Regions from separate parts of the Kitasatospora sp. NPDC085464 genome, predicted to be linked through region 1. Evidence: riboswitches for the same ligand, from Rfam matches in the RefSeq annotation. Region 1 holds a riboswitch; each other region holds the start of a gene.
What was found. Region 1 has a riboswitch for S-adenosylmethionine ahead of ACIGG8_RS13115 (aminotransferase class V-fold PLP-dependent enzyme). Riboswitches for the same ligand answer to the same signal wherever they lie in the genome.
Positions count from the first base shown of each region.

Region 2: linked by a shared signal. The riboswitch ahead of ACIGG8_RS35290 (IclR family transcriptional regulator) and the one ahead of ACIGG8_RS13115 (aminotransferase class V-fold PLP-dependent enzyme) in region 1 are both predicted to bind S-adenosylmethionine.
Region 3: linked by a shared signal. The riboswitch ahead of thrC (threonine synthase) and the one ahead of ACIGG8_RS13115 (aminotransferase class V-fold PLP-dependent enzyme) in region 1 are both predicted to bind S-adenosylmethionine.

Region 1 covers NZ_JBITTM010000012.1:124,373-128,860, reverse strand. The annotation lists gene ACIGG8_RS13130 (heme-copper oxidase subunit III) at 1-509, opposite strand, end outside; gene ACIGG8_RS13125 (hypothetical protein) at 906-1,331, shown strand; gene trpD (anthranilate phosphoribosyltransferase) at 1,451-2,527, shown strand; SAM riboswitch class IV at 2,637-2,755, shown strand; gene ACIGG8_RS13115 (aminotransferase class V-fold PLP-dependent enzyme) at 2,807-4,177, shown strand; gene ACIGG8_RS13110 (Lrp/AsnC family transcriptional regulator) at 4,214-4,488, opposite strand, start outside.
Region 2 covers NZ_JBITTM010000053.1:56,609-61,096, forward strand. The annotation lists gene ACIGG8_RS35280 (hypothetical protein) at 54-1,289, shown strand; gene ACIGG8_RS35285 (hypothetical protein) at 1,587-2,015, shown strand; SAM riboswitch class I at 2,172-2,314, shown strand; gene ACIGG8_RS35290 (IclR family transcriptional regulator) at 2,515-3,228, shown strand; gene ACIGG8_RS35295 (hypothetical protein) at 3,720-3,953, shown strand; gene ACIGG8_RS35300 (hypothetical protein) at 4,089-4,488, shown strand, end outside.
Region 3 covers NZ_JBITTM010000020.1:72,263-76,750, forward strand. The annotation lists gene ACIGG8_RS19385 (trehalose-6-phosphate synthase) at 1-1,100, opposite strand, end outside; gene ACIGG8_RS19390 (glucosyl-3-phosphoglycerate synthase) at 1,139-2,167, opposite strand; SAM riboswitch class I at 2,315-2,450, shown strand; gene thrC (threonine synthase) at 2,467-3,747, shown strand; gene ACIGG8_RS19400 (MoaD/ThiS family protein) at 3,816-4,094, shown strand.

The DNA.
Region 1 (4,488 bases):
GCTGCGTACGTCCGTCCCAGGACCAGCAGGAAGGCGATCAGACCACCCGTCACGTGCAGGCCGTGGAAGCCGGTGGTCAGGTAGAACACCGTGCCGTACGGGTCGGAGGACAGCGACAGACCATCCTTCTTGACCAGCTCGGTGTACTCGTAGACCTGGCCGCCGATGAAGACCGCGCCCATGACGAACGTGATGATGAACCACATGCGGAGCTTCTTCACGTCACCGCGCTCGGCGGCGAACACGCCGAGCTGGCAGGTGAGCGAGGAGAGCACCAGGACCGTGGTGTTGACCGAGGAGAACGCCACGTTGAGGGCGTGGGCCTTCTCGGTCCAGAACTCGGCTCCCTTGACGGAGCGGAGCGTGAAGTACATCGCGAAGAGGGCCGCGAAGAACATCAACTCGGAACTGAGCCAGACGATCGTTCCGACGCTGACCATGTTCGGCCGGTTGACCGATCCGTGCGCGTGCCCGGTTTCTACTGCTGTTGCTGTCGCCACGACGGACATTATGTCGGTCCCTTATTCCGTCTTCACGCCGGGGGGTGTCCCTCGGAGTGTCCGGTGCGTGCGGTATGCCCGCTTGGGGGCCGACGGGGTGGGTGTACGGGGACTGAGCAGCGGCGTGTCCCTTTTCTGACGGTTCCTCGGGGCACTCTACGACCCCGTTGCCCGGCGCGTCGATGCACGGTCGGAGCAGCGGCCGGAGGTAGGGGAGCGGGCCGGGGGTCGGCCGTACGGGTGGACCGGGCGGGTCCGGGTGACGGGCAGTCCTCCAGGAGGGTGAGACAGGGGCGCGGCGGCTTGAGGAGGAACGTGCGCGAGGGGCACTCGGCGGAGGGTGATCGGGAGTAGCATCCGGATCAGGCGAACGTGGTCCGGATCACACTTGAGGGAGCAGGGTCCATGGCGTACACGACCGATGAGACGCTCACCGTCCTCGTCTACAGCGACGACCGCAACACCCGCGAGCAGGTGCTGACGGCACTCGGCCGTCGGCCCGCCGAGGATCTTCCGGAGCTGTCCTACCTGGAGTGCGCGACCACCCCGGCGGTGCTCAAGGCGCTGGAGAAGGGCGGCGTGGACCTCTGCGTGCTGGACGGCGAGGCGGTCCCGGCCGGCGGGCTGGGGCTCGGGCGCCAGCTGAAGGACGAGATCTACGGCTGCCCGCCGGTGCTGGTGCTGATCGGCCGGCCGCAGGACTCCTGGCTCGCCGCCTGGAGCCGGGCCGACGCCGCGATCTCCCACCCGGTGGACCCGGTGGCGCTGGCCGAGGCGGTCGCCACCCTGCTGCGGGCCCGGCTGGCCAGGCGGGCGCCGGCCGCCCGCTGAGCGGCGGCGTCTCAGTACTGGAGAAGACGGGGCCCTGGGGGCCCCGCCGCTCGATAGGCTGGCTCCATCCGTACGGACGCCCCCCGGAGCGGGGGGACAGACGACAGCTGGAGTCAGCCATGGTGAACGTGAACCCTGCGAACGGCGGTAGCGACCCCGCGCAGGTGGTCCGCTCCTGGCCGGATCTCCTGACGGCCCTGTTGAAGGGGGAGGACCTCGACCGCTCGTCCACCGCGTGGGCGATGGACCGGATCATGAGCGGCGAGGCCTCCCCCGCCCAGGTGGCCGGCTTCATGATCGCGCTGCGGTCCAAGGGCGAGACGGTCGACGAGGTCACCGGTCTGGTGGACGCGATGTACGCGCACGCCGAGCCGCTGGACATCGCCGGCCCGGCGGTGGACATCGTCGGCACCGGCGGCGACCGGGCGAAGACCGTCAACATCTCCACGATGTCGGCGATCGTCGCGGCGGCGGCCGGTGCCAAGGTGGTCAAGCACGGCAACCGGGCCGCCTCCTCCTCCACCGGGTCCTCGGACGTGCTGGAGAAGCTCGGGGTGGCGCTGGACCTCTCCGCCCGGCGGGTCGCCGAGGTGGCCGAGGAGGTCGGCCTCACCTTCTGCTTCGCCGCGAAGTTCCACCCCTCGATGCGGCACGCCGCCACCGCGCGGCGCGACCTCGGGGTGCCGACCGCCTTCAACATCCTCGGCCCGCTGACCAACCCGGCCAAGGTCACCTCCCACGCCATCGGCTGCTTCGACACCCGGCTGTCCGGGCTGATCGCCGGGGTGCTCGCCCGGCGCGGCTCGACGGCGCTGGTCTTCCGCGGCGACGACGGGCTGGACGAACTGACCATCACCACCACCTCACGGGTGTGGGTGGTGCGCGACGGGGTGGTCACCGAGACCTCCTTCGACCCGCGGGAGGTCGGCATCGAGCTGGTCGGCATCGAGTCGCTGCGCGGCGGGGACCCGGCGTACAACGCGGAGGTCGCGCGCCGTCTGCTGGCGGGCGAGCGCGGGCCGGTGCGGGACGCCGTCCTGCTGAACACGGCGGCGGCGCTGGTCGCGCTCGACCTGGGCGACGCGCCGCTGGCCGAGCAGCTCGCGGCGGGCATGGCGCGGGCGGCGGAGGCCATCGACTCCGGCGTCGCACAGGAGCTGCTGCGGCGCTGGTCGGAGGCCACCAGCCGTAGCTGAAGCGGTGGTTGGGAGCCCGTGCCGGAAACTCCGGCGCGGGCTCCCCGGCTGTCCGGATGGTGGATGCCCGTTTGACCGCCCGCCGGACGCGACCCTAGAGTCGGCGCCAGGTCATGAGTGACAGCGTCAAGCCCCAGCTTGCTGTCCGGCAACCCTCCGTCCGTGGCGGGGTGCCCTGGGTGAGGACCGGGTCGCCACGGCAAACCGTCCGTGCGACAAGCGCGGACACCCGACGAGTGGCACTCCCGGGGTCCCAGGCCCCTGAAGGAGTGCATCCTCATGTCCTCTCTCGCCACCGAGACCACCGCCCCGCTCGCCGTGCTCGGCTCCGACGTCCAGGTCCCGCTCGCCAGCGGTGAGAAGGTCGGCTACGCGGCGCTCGACTACGCGGCCAGCGCGCCGGCACTGCAGCGGGTCTGGGACGACGTCGCCGCCTACGCGCCGTACTACGGCAGCGTGCACCGCGGCGCCGGGTACCTCTCGCAGCTGTCCACCGACCTCTTCGAGCAGAGCCGACGCACCGTCGCCGAGTTCCTCGACCTGCGCGAGGGCGACCAGGTCGTCTTCACCCGGGCCACCACCGACTCGCTCAACCTGCTGGCCGCCGCCGTGCCGGCCGGCACCCGGGTGTTCGCCTTCGAGACCGAGCACCACGCCTCGCTGCTGCCCTGGGCGCACGCCGGACTGGACGTGACCTACCTGCGCGCGCCGCGCTCCCGGGCCGAGGCGGTGGCCGCCCTGGACGCCGCGCTCGCCGAGGCGCCCGAGGGCCCCAAGCTGCTCTGCGTCACCGGCGCCTCCAACGTGACCGGCGAGCTGTGGCCGGTCGCCGAGCTGACCGGGACGGCGCACCGGCACGGCGCCCGGGTGGTGCTGGACGCCGCCCAGCTGGCCCCGCACCACCGGGTCTCGGTGCGCGAGCTGGACGTCGACTGGATCGCCTTCTCCGGCCACAAGATCTACGCGCCGTTCGGCGCCGGGGTGCTGGCCGGCCGGGCGGACTGGCTGGACGCGGCCGAGCCGTACCTGGCCGGCGGCGGGGCGACCCGCACGGTGGCCCGGGAGACGGACGGCTCGGTGGCCGTGCAGTGGCAGACCGGCCCGGCCCGGCACGAGGCCGGCTCGCCGAACGTCATCGGCGCCTACGCGATCGCCTCGGCCTGCCGCGCCCTGGGCGAGGCCGGCTTCGACGCCCTGGAGGCCCGTGAGCGGCAGCTGGTCGACCGGCTGACCGCCGGGCTGGCGGAGGTCCCGCAGGTCAAGGTGCTGAACCTGTTCGGCGCCGGCTCGGCCCGGGTGGGCGTGCTGTCCTTCGTCGTCCGGGGCTGGAACAGCTCGCACTTCTCGGCCGCACTGTCCGCCGAGTACGGCATCGGGGTACGCGACGGCCTCTTCTGCGCCCACCCGCTGGTGCGCACCCTGTTGGACGACGAGGCCACCGCCGTGGAGTCCAGCTGCGGCGCTCCGGACCCCTCGCTGCCGGGCGAGCGCAGCCTGAACGCCATCCGGGTCAGCTTCGGCGCCGGGACCCCGGACGAGCACATCGACCGCTTCCTCACCGCCGTCCGCGAGCTGGTCACGGACGGCGCGGCGTGGAACTACCGCAACGAGGGCGGGCGTTGCGTCGCGGACACCCGCCGGAAGGGCTGAGCCCGGGCGCGTCGGGAGGGCTGAGTCCGGGCGCCGCTACTCGTCCAGGCCGAGGGCGAAGGCCGCCTCCAGGTCGTGCTGGGAGTAGGTGCGGAAGGCGATCTGGGTCTCGGTGTGGGCCACGCCGGGGACCTTGTTGAGCCGGCCCGGGATGACCTCGGCCAGGTCGTCGTGGCGGCGCACCCGGACCATCGCCACCAGGTCGTATCCACCGGTCACCGAGTACACCTCGCTGACGCCCTCGATGGAAGCGATGGCCTCGGCGATCTCCGGGATGCGGTCGACACTGGTCTTGATCAGGACGATGGCGG
Region 2 (4,488 bases), on a different contig from region 1:
GCGGGGGCACGCCCTCGGGGGGCCGGCACCCCTCCAGGGCGGCGAGGATCGCGATGAGCACCGTGTCAGCCGTGCTGATCACGCTGACCTGCATCCTGGTGCCCGTCTCGCTGCTCACCGTCTGGGTGCACGACATCGCGCTGGACACCGACCGGTACGTCTCCACGGTCTCCCCGCTGGCCACCAACCCCGCGATCCAGGACGCCGCGGTCGCCCGGATCACGAAGGCCGTGGACGTGAAGGTGGACGGCCCGGCGGTCGCCTCCGACGTGGGCGACTGGCTGCAGTCGCAGGGCCTGCCGCCCCGGGCCGCCGCGGCGGTCAAGTCGCTCGGCCCCAAGATCGACGACGCGGTCGACCAGGTGGTCACCAAGGCCGCCACCAAGGTCGTGCAGAGCGACGCCTTCGCGACCGCGTGGACGCAGGCCAACCGCGCCGCCCACCAGGCCGTGGTCCAGGCCCTGACCGGCCACGGCCGCGGCGCGGTCGAGGTGAACAACGGCACCGTCACCCTCAACGTCGGGACGGCCGTCGACAAGCTGAAGGACGACCTGGTGTCGGCCGGGCTGACCCCGGCCGAGAAGATCCCCGAAGTCAACAAGCAGCTGGTGCTGTTCCAGTCCGACAAGCTGGCCAAGATCCGCGGTTACGCGCACGCCCTCGACGTGATCGGCAACTGGCTGCCGATCATCACCGTGCTGATCGGCGTGATCGGCGTGGTGCTGGCCCGGCGCCGCCGCCGGGCCCTGGTGACCACGGCCCTCTGCGCGGCCTTCGCCTGCCTGCTGGTGGCGATCGCCCTGGTGATCGCCCGCCACTACTACCTGGACCACCTGCCGCCCGCCGTGCAGTCCCCGGCCGCGGCGGCCGCGGTCTTCGACACGCTGCTGCACTTCCTGCGGATCAGCCTGCGGACCGCGATCGTCCTGGGCGTGGTGGTGGCGCTCGGCGCCTACCTCTCCGGTGCGGGCCGCATGCCGCGCGCCGTCCGCGGCGGTGCCGACCACGTCGCCGACTCCGTCGCCGGCTGGAGCGACGCGCACGGCGTGCACACCGGCCGGGTCGGGACCTGGACCGACGCCCACCGCCGGTGGCTCGTCCTCGCGGCGGTGCTGATCGTCGCCCTGGTGTTCGCCCTCTGGAACCACCCGACCGTCCTGACGGTGCTGCTGCTCGTGCTGGTGCTGCTCGCGGTGCTCGCCGTCCTGGCGCTGCTCGCCGCCTCCGGACGGGCCGACGCCGACAGCCGTACCGACGAGGCCGGCGCCGGGAGCCGGACCGGCGAGTGACCCCGTCCGCGCGACGCGGACCTCCCCGACCGTTCCCCGCACACAGCGCAGGTGGCCATGACCAGTCGTCCGGACCCACACCGGCCGGCACCTGCCGCTGACGGACGCGGCGTCACGATCCGTGACCTCGTCGCGGTCCGCGCACGACAGGACGGGAGTCCGGCCCTACCGTGAAGGTAGGACTTCTGTTCCCTTCCAGGCGGTCGTCATGCGAGCAGCCGGGCCCCTGCGCCAGGCTGCCCGTCCCTCCCGTCTCCCGTTGCCCGAGAGGCGGTTGCCACCGAAGGAGTCAATGTCATGACCAGCAGTGTTGCCGGGGCCGGCCCCAGCACCCGCGCCCCCGAGCCCCGTCCCTTCGCGACCGGGTGGACCATCTTCGCCGGGGTCATGATGATCGCCGGCGGCATCATGGCGGTGTTCCAGGGGATCGCCGCCATCACCAAGGACAGCCTGATCGTCGTCACCCGGCACTACGTCTACTCGATGAACACCGAAGGCTGGGGCTGGATTCACGTCATCGTCGGGGTCGTCCTGGTGCTGGCGGGCGTGGCGCTGTTCAGCGGTGCTGCCTGGGCCCGGGTCGTCGGTGTCGCCGTCGCCGGCCTGAGCATGATCGCCAACTTCCTGTGGCTGCCCTACTACCCGCTCTGGGCCATCGTCCTGATCGCGCTCGACGCCTTCGTCATCTGGGCGCTGTGCGTCGGCACCACGAAGAAGGCGAGCTGACCACCCGACGGGCCGACGGCCCGTAGGAACCCCGGGCCGGCCACCACCGCGTGGCCGGCCCGATCGCGTCCGGGGGAGGGGAGTGGAGGGCGAGCGGAGGGCGAGTGGAGGGGGAGGCTTGGCGGGCGGCCCGGCGCATCTTGTATCGTTCCTCGCGAATCATCCAGAGGGGTGGAGGGACCGGCCCTACGAAGCCCCGGCAACTCCCCGTTCGACCCGGCGTCCGAAGTACGCGCCGTGCCGTGCGGGGGCAGTGCCAACTCCGGCCTGTCGCCACTGTGGCGCGGGAAAGATGAGGAGACACGGTGCTCTCTGTGCTGTCCTTCGCCCGGGCGCTTTCCGCCCCGGCCCTTCCGCGTACCCGTCTCGTGCCCGGCGCAGGCAATCGGCCGACTTCCCCGGCCCGTCCTCGCTGACCACCCCCCCGGCTCCCCGTCCGGGAGCCCCCGTGAGCGAAGCCCACCCGCCGCTCACGGGATTCGAGACGGAGTACCCATCCATGGACAACACGAGCGGCGTCGGCGTGCTCGACAAGGTCACCTCGATCCTCGGCACCCTGGAGGCAGGTCCCGCCACCCTGGCCGGACTCGTCACCGCCACCGGCCTGGCCCGGCCCACCGCCCACCGGCTCGCCGTGGCACTCGAACACCACCGGCTGGTCACCAGGGACATGCAGGGCCGGTTCATCCTCGGGCCCCGGCTCACCGAGCTCTCGGCGGCCGCCGGGGAGGACCGGCTGCTGGCCGCGGCCGGCTCCGTCCTCGCCCACCTGCGCGACGTGACCGGCGAGAGCGCCCAGCTCTACCGCCGGCAGGGCGAGATCCGGATCTGCGTGGCCGCCGCCGAGCGCCTCTCCGGCCTGCGCGACACCGTACCGGTGGGGGTCACCCTCCCGATGAAGGTCGGTGCGGCCGCCCAGGTCCTGCTCGCCTGGGAGGAGCCCGAGCGGCTGCACCGCGGGCTGCAGGGCGCCCGCTTCACCGCCACCGCGCTGAGCGGGGTCCGGAGGCGCGGCTGGGCCCAGTCCATCGGCGAGCGTGAACTCGGGGTCGCCTCCGTGTCCGCGCCCGTCCGCGGCCCCTCCAACCGGGTGGTGGCCGCGGTGTCGGTCTCCGGCCCGATCGAGCGGCTCACCAGGCACCCCGGAGCCCAGCTCTCCCAGGCGGTCGTCGAGGCGGCCCACCGGCTCACCGAGGCCCTGCGCCACCCCTGACCGGTTCACCGGGCCGCGCCTGCCCGGCCTCGCGCCGTTCGGCCTCGCGCTGCCCGGACGCGCGTTCCTCTTGCGCGGGCCGGGAGGAGGCGGCGGCCGGCGACACCGGGAACGGGGTGAACCGAACGCGGCACGCCATCCGTGCAGGGGTCGGGGGCTGCGTTGCACCGCCGTCCCCCGCCGCCGCCACGGCGGGCGGCGGCGGTCCGGGCTCGCCCAGCGCGACCGGCACCGCCCCGGCGCTGGCCGAGACCGGTGGCGGTCCCGGGCGTGCCCGGCACCGACCTGCCGCGCAACCTCGTGCTGCGCCTCGACGCGCTCGGCGCCACGGCCCCGGCTGCGCGGCGGGAGACGACCGGGGCGATCGGACCGGCCTCGGCACCGCTGGTGCGGACCAGTTCGGACCCTGCGCTCGGCGCCCTGCGGCCGGCGGAGCGGCGGGGGACGCCGGCCGCGACTGCGTCGGGTACGGCACCTTCACGGCCGCCCTGGTGGCCGGCCGCCGCACCGGCGAGGCCGGCCCCTCCGGCCTCGCCCCCGAGGCCCGCGTCCCGGCGGTCGTGGTCACCGACGACGCCGGGGCCACCACCCCGGACCTGCTGGGCGACGGGATCCGCGCCGCCGTCGGACCGGGCGCGCCGCCGGCTGACGGCCCGGGCCGGGGCGCGGCGGGGCCCGTCCCGCGCCCCGGCGAGGTTTCCTCCGGCAAAGTGCCGCCCAGGTGAACAATCGCGAGCACGTTTTCCGTTCAACAACACGACAGGCGGGCGAGCGGCTCGCGTCCAGGGCCGGGCAGATGAGTGAGGTGGGCTCCGATGAGGACCAAGGCGGTGGACCGTGATGGTGACAGACTGACGGTCATGACGGGCGGTGGGGACGGTAACGGGCAGGGCGGCACCGGGCGCGGCGGGAGCGGGCCGGACGACGAGGCGACGGCGCGTCGGCTGATCGCCGCCTGGCTGGCCGGTGAGGCCGCCGAACCGGCGCCCGCCCCGGCCGCCGGCGCCGAGCGGCCCGCCGGGGCCGTCCCGACCGGGTGGTGCGTCCCCCCGGCCGCCGCCCGGGAGGTCATCGCCGTGGCCCGGCGGATGGCCCTGCACGGACGGCAGGGCCGGACCTGGCCGGCCCCCGGAGCCGAGCACCTGATGCTGGCCCGCGCCCTGGTGGTCGACGAGCACCCCTCGGCCGCGGCGTGGTCCGAGTGCGAGCGGGTCGAACTGGCCGGCTGGATCGCGGTCCTGGTGCGGCGCTTCGGCGAGG
Region 3 (4,488 bases), on a different contig from region 1:
GGGGTGGCGAACTCGGTGTCGATGGCGTCGGCGAGTTCGCGGACCTGCGCCGTGTAGTTGCGGTACTCGGCCAGGTCGGTCCGCGACGGGTAGGCGAAGGCGATGTGGACCACGCGGTCGTGCCACTCGGGGCGGGTGCGGAGCAGGTGCCGGTAGGCCAGCAGGCCGCGGACGATGTTCTTGCTCAGCTCGGTGCGGTCGACCCGGACGATCGTGCGGCGCTCGCCGACGGCCTCGCGCAGGGCGGCGAGGCGTTCGTCCACGTCGGGGCGGTGGGAGCGTTCGCGCAGGAAGTCGGCGTCGGCGCCGAGGGCGTGGACGCCGAGGGCGGTGGTGCGGCCGTCGAGGGTGACGGTGAGCGCCTCGTGGTCGACGTCGGCGCCGAGGAGGTCCGCGCAGCAGGCGGCGAAGGCGCGGGCCCAGCGTTCGGTGAGGAAGCCGGCCCGGTCGGCGCCGAGGATGCCGGTGAGGACGGCGCGGGCGACGTCGTCGGGGAGCATCCGGTAGTACTCGGGCGGGGCCCAGGGGGTGTGCGAGAAGTGGCCGATCCGCAGGTCGGGGCGGGCGGCGCGGAGCAGCGCCGGGGCCAGGGACAGGTGGTAGTCCTGGACGAGGACGGCGGCGTTCGGGGCGGCCTCGGTGGCCAGCGCCTCGGCGAAGGCCGCGTTGTAGGCCCGGTAGGCGGCCCATTCGGTGCGGAAGTCGGCGTCGAAGGCGGGGGCGGTGGGGGTCGCGTACAGCAGGTGGTGGACGAACCAGAGGGTGGAGTTGGCGACGCCGTTGTAGGCGCGGGCGAAGGTCTCGGGGTCGATGTCCAGCATCCGGACGGCCTGCCCGCCGACGTCGTGGCCGGCCAGGTCGAGGCGGCCGTCGGGGGCTTCCGCGGCGGCTCTGCGGTCCGCGGCGCCGAGGGCCGCGCAGACCCAGACGGCGTTCGGGTCGTCGATGGCGGAGAGGCCGGAGACCAGGCCCCCGCCGCCGCGCCGCAGGGTCAGCGTGCCGTCGTCGGCGGTGCTGAACGACACCGGTCCCCGGTTGGAGGCCACCAGGACGGGGGCGGTGCCGGTCGCACTCGAACGTTCGGTCGTGAGATCGCCCATGGTTGGCATGTTGCCGGGCGCCCGGCGTGGCAAACCCGTCATCGGTGGGTGGCGTATTCGGGGACGGTGTGCATCGGGGGGCGTTCCAGGGCGGTCACCGGGTGGGTGTGGGCGAGGAAGGCGCGGGTCTCCGGGTCGCGGGCGAACTGGGTGAGCTCCGGGCGGACCAGGTCGGCGGAGGCCTTGAGCCGGTGGGCGCGGTCGAGGCGTTCGAGCGCGGTGCGGTAGATGGTGGCGGCCATCCGGCCGAGCGCCTGGCCGTCCTGGTGGCGGTGGTGCCGGACGCCGACGTCCACCTGGGCCAGGGCATCCAGGCCGACCAGCTCCAACGCGTCGACGAGCAGGCCGAGTTCGACGCCGTAGCCGGTGGGGAAGGGCAGCCGTTCGAGCAGTGAGCGGCGGGCCGCGTACTCGCCGCCGAGGGGCTGGACGAAGCCGGCGAGTTCCGGCCAGTGCAGGTTGAGGAGGGGGCGGGCGACGAGTTCGGTGACCCGGCCGCCGCCGGCCGGGAGGACGGCGGCGCGGTCCCCCGCGGCGGAGCCGCTCAGTGCGACTTCGAGGGGGCGGTCGTACATGGCCTTGACCAGCTGGATGGACTCGTCGGTCAGCAGCGGCCCGACGATGCCGGAGACGAAGGCCGGGTCGAACTCGCGCAGGTCGGCGTCCACGAAGCAGACGATGTCGCCGCGGGTGACCAGCAGCGAGCGCCAGAGCACCTCGCCCTTGCCGGGGGCGGCGGGCAGCCGGGGCAGGATGGCGTCGCGGTGCTCCACCCGGGCGCCGGCCTCGGCGGCGGCCTCGGCCGTGGCGTCGGTGGAGCCGGAGTCGACAACGACGAGTTCGTCGACCAGCGGGAGCCGTTCCATCAGCTCGCGGCGGACGGTGCGGACGATGTCGCCGACGGTGGCCTCCTCGTCCAGGGCGGGGAGGACGACGCTGATCGTGCGGCCGGTGCGTTCCTTGGCCGCGAGGAGGGTGTCGACCGGCCGGTCGGCCGCGCTCCAGGAGCGGCGGCGCAGCCAGGACGCCGCCTGCGGGAGGAGCTCGGGAGTCGGTTCGGCGGGCACGGAAGTCTCCTCGGCGGGTCGGGTGGGACGGGTCATCTCGCGTGGCGGACGGTCCCGTTCAGGATTGGCGCCTTCGGATACAGTCTTCGTACAGCGGTAGGACCCATGCACGCCGGGGTCGCCGTCGAGCACCACCACAATTTCACAAGCTCATCCAGAGGGACTGAGGGAACGGCCCGTTGACGTCCCGGCAACCTTCTCGCGCGGCTGTCGACGACAGGCCCCGGCGGGACAGGTGCCAATTCCGGCCTGTGGCGCGTCCGCGCTGCGGGGAAGATGAGGAGAGAGGCCTCGCCGTCATGGCTATCGACACTGCCGCACCTGTTTCCGTGGACCTCGGCCCCGCCGCCGCCCTGTCCTGTCGGGAGTGTGGAACCCGCTTCCCGCTCGGTCCCAGCTTCGCGTGCCTGGAGTGCTTCGGCCCGCTGGAGATCGCCTACGAGTTCGGCAGCGAGGGCGCCGAGGAGCTGCGCAAGCGGATCGAGGCCGGCCCGACTTCGGTCTGGCGGTACGCGCCGCTGCTGCCGGTGCCGGCCGACGTCGCGTCCAAGCCCAACCTGAACCCGGGCTGGACCCCGCTGGTGAAGGCGGACAACCTGGGCCGCGAGCTCGGCTTCACCGCGCAGCTGCACATCAAGGACGACTCCGGGAACCCGACGCACTCGTTCAAGGACCGCGTGGTGGCCTGCGCCATCGAGGCGGCGCGGGCGTTCGGCTACACGACGCTGTCCTGCTCCTCCACCGGCAACCTGGCCGGTGCGGTGGGCGCGGCGGCCGCCCGGGCCGGCTTCCGGTCCTGCGTGTTCATCCCGCACGACCTGGAGCAGGGCAAGGTCGTCATGGCCGGGGTGTACGGCGGCGAGCTGGTCGGCATCGAGGGCAACTACGACGACGTGAACCGCTTCTGCTCGGAGCTGATCGGGGACCCGGCCGGCGAGGGCTGGGGCTTCGTCAACGTCAACCTGCGGCCGTACTACGGCGAGGGCTCCAAGACGCTGGCGTACGAGATCTGCGAGCAGCTCGGCTGGCGGCTGCCGGAGCAGATCGTGATCCCGATCGCCTCGGGCTCCCAGCTGACGAAGATCGACAAGGGGCTGCAGGAGCTGATCAAGCTCGGCCTGGTCGAGGACCGGCCGTACCGGGTCTTCGGCGCCCAGGCCGAGGGCTGCTCCCCGGTGTCGGCCGCCTTCAAGGCCGGCCGGGACGTGATCAAGCCGGTCAAGCCGGACACCATCGCCAAGTCGCTGGCGATCGGCAACCCGGCCGACGGCCCGTACGTGCTGGACATCGCCCGCCGCACGGGCGGCGCGGTGGAGGACGTCACGGACGCCGAGGTCGTGGCGGCGATCCGGCTGCTGGCCCGGACCGAGGGCATCTTCGCCGAGACCGCGGGCGGGGTGACCGTCGGCGTGCTGAAGAAGCTGGTCGAGACCGGGCAGCTGGACCCGGCCAAGGAGACCGTCGCGATCAACACCGGCGACGGCCTGAAGACCCTGGACGCCGTCTCCGACGCCGGGATGAGCGCCGTCATCCGCCCGACGCTGGACGCGTTCCGCGCCGCCGGCCTCGCGTCCGCCTGAACCACGCCGCCGGCCCCGTGCCCGCCCCGACCGCTGCCCCGCAGAGCCGCACCCCCGCAAGGAGAGTCATGAGCGCCAACGTCCGCATCCCCACCATCCTGCGCACCTACACCGGCGGCGCCGCCGAGGTGACCGCCGAGGGCGCCACCCTGGGCGAGGTCATCGCCGACCTGGAGAAGAACCACGCGGGCATCTCCGCCCGCATCCTGGACGACACCGGCAAGCTGCGCCGTTTCGTCAACGTCTACGTGAACGACGACGACGTGCGCTTCGCCGAGGGCCTGGCGACCGAGATCGCGGACGGCGCCGGCGTCTCGATCATTCCGGCGGTGGCCGGCGGCTGCTGAGCCGTCCCGCGCGCCATTCGGCCGCCCGTACGTACGGAATTCCGCTCTCCGTATGTACGGGCGGCCGGTTGCATTCCGGCGGGAATATTTCCGGGTCGAGTCGGAGTAGAGTGTCGCTCGGTTGGGAACAGGGGTTCCCTCTCGGCCGTTCGCGGCGTTCCGCCGGGCAGGGCCCGGCCGATGGGACCGGGCCGTGAAACATGTCAGGCCGATGTCAGAATTACCGCGGGGATTTGGGTAATTCGTCCGCTATGTCCCGCGTGGAATGCCGAGATTTTTCCGGTTCGGCCCGTCCTGTCCCTTGCCGGCGGGGCGGAATTACCGGCGGTTGACCCTGTTGCAGAGGGCTTCGGTCCGGATACATTCAGCGGCGGTCGACGCAATCACCCGCTCA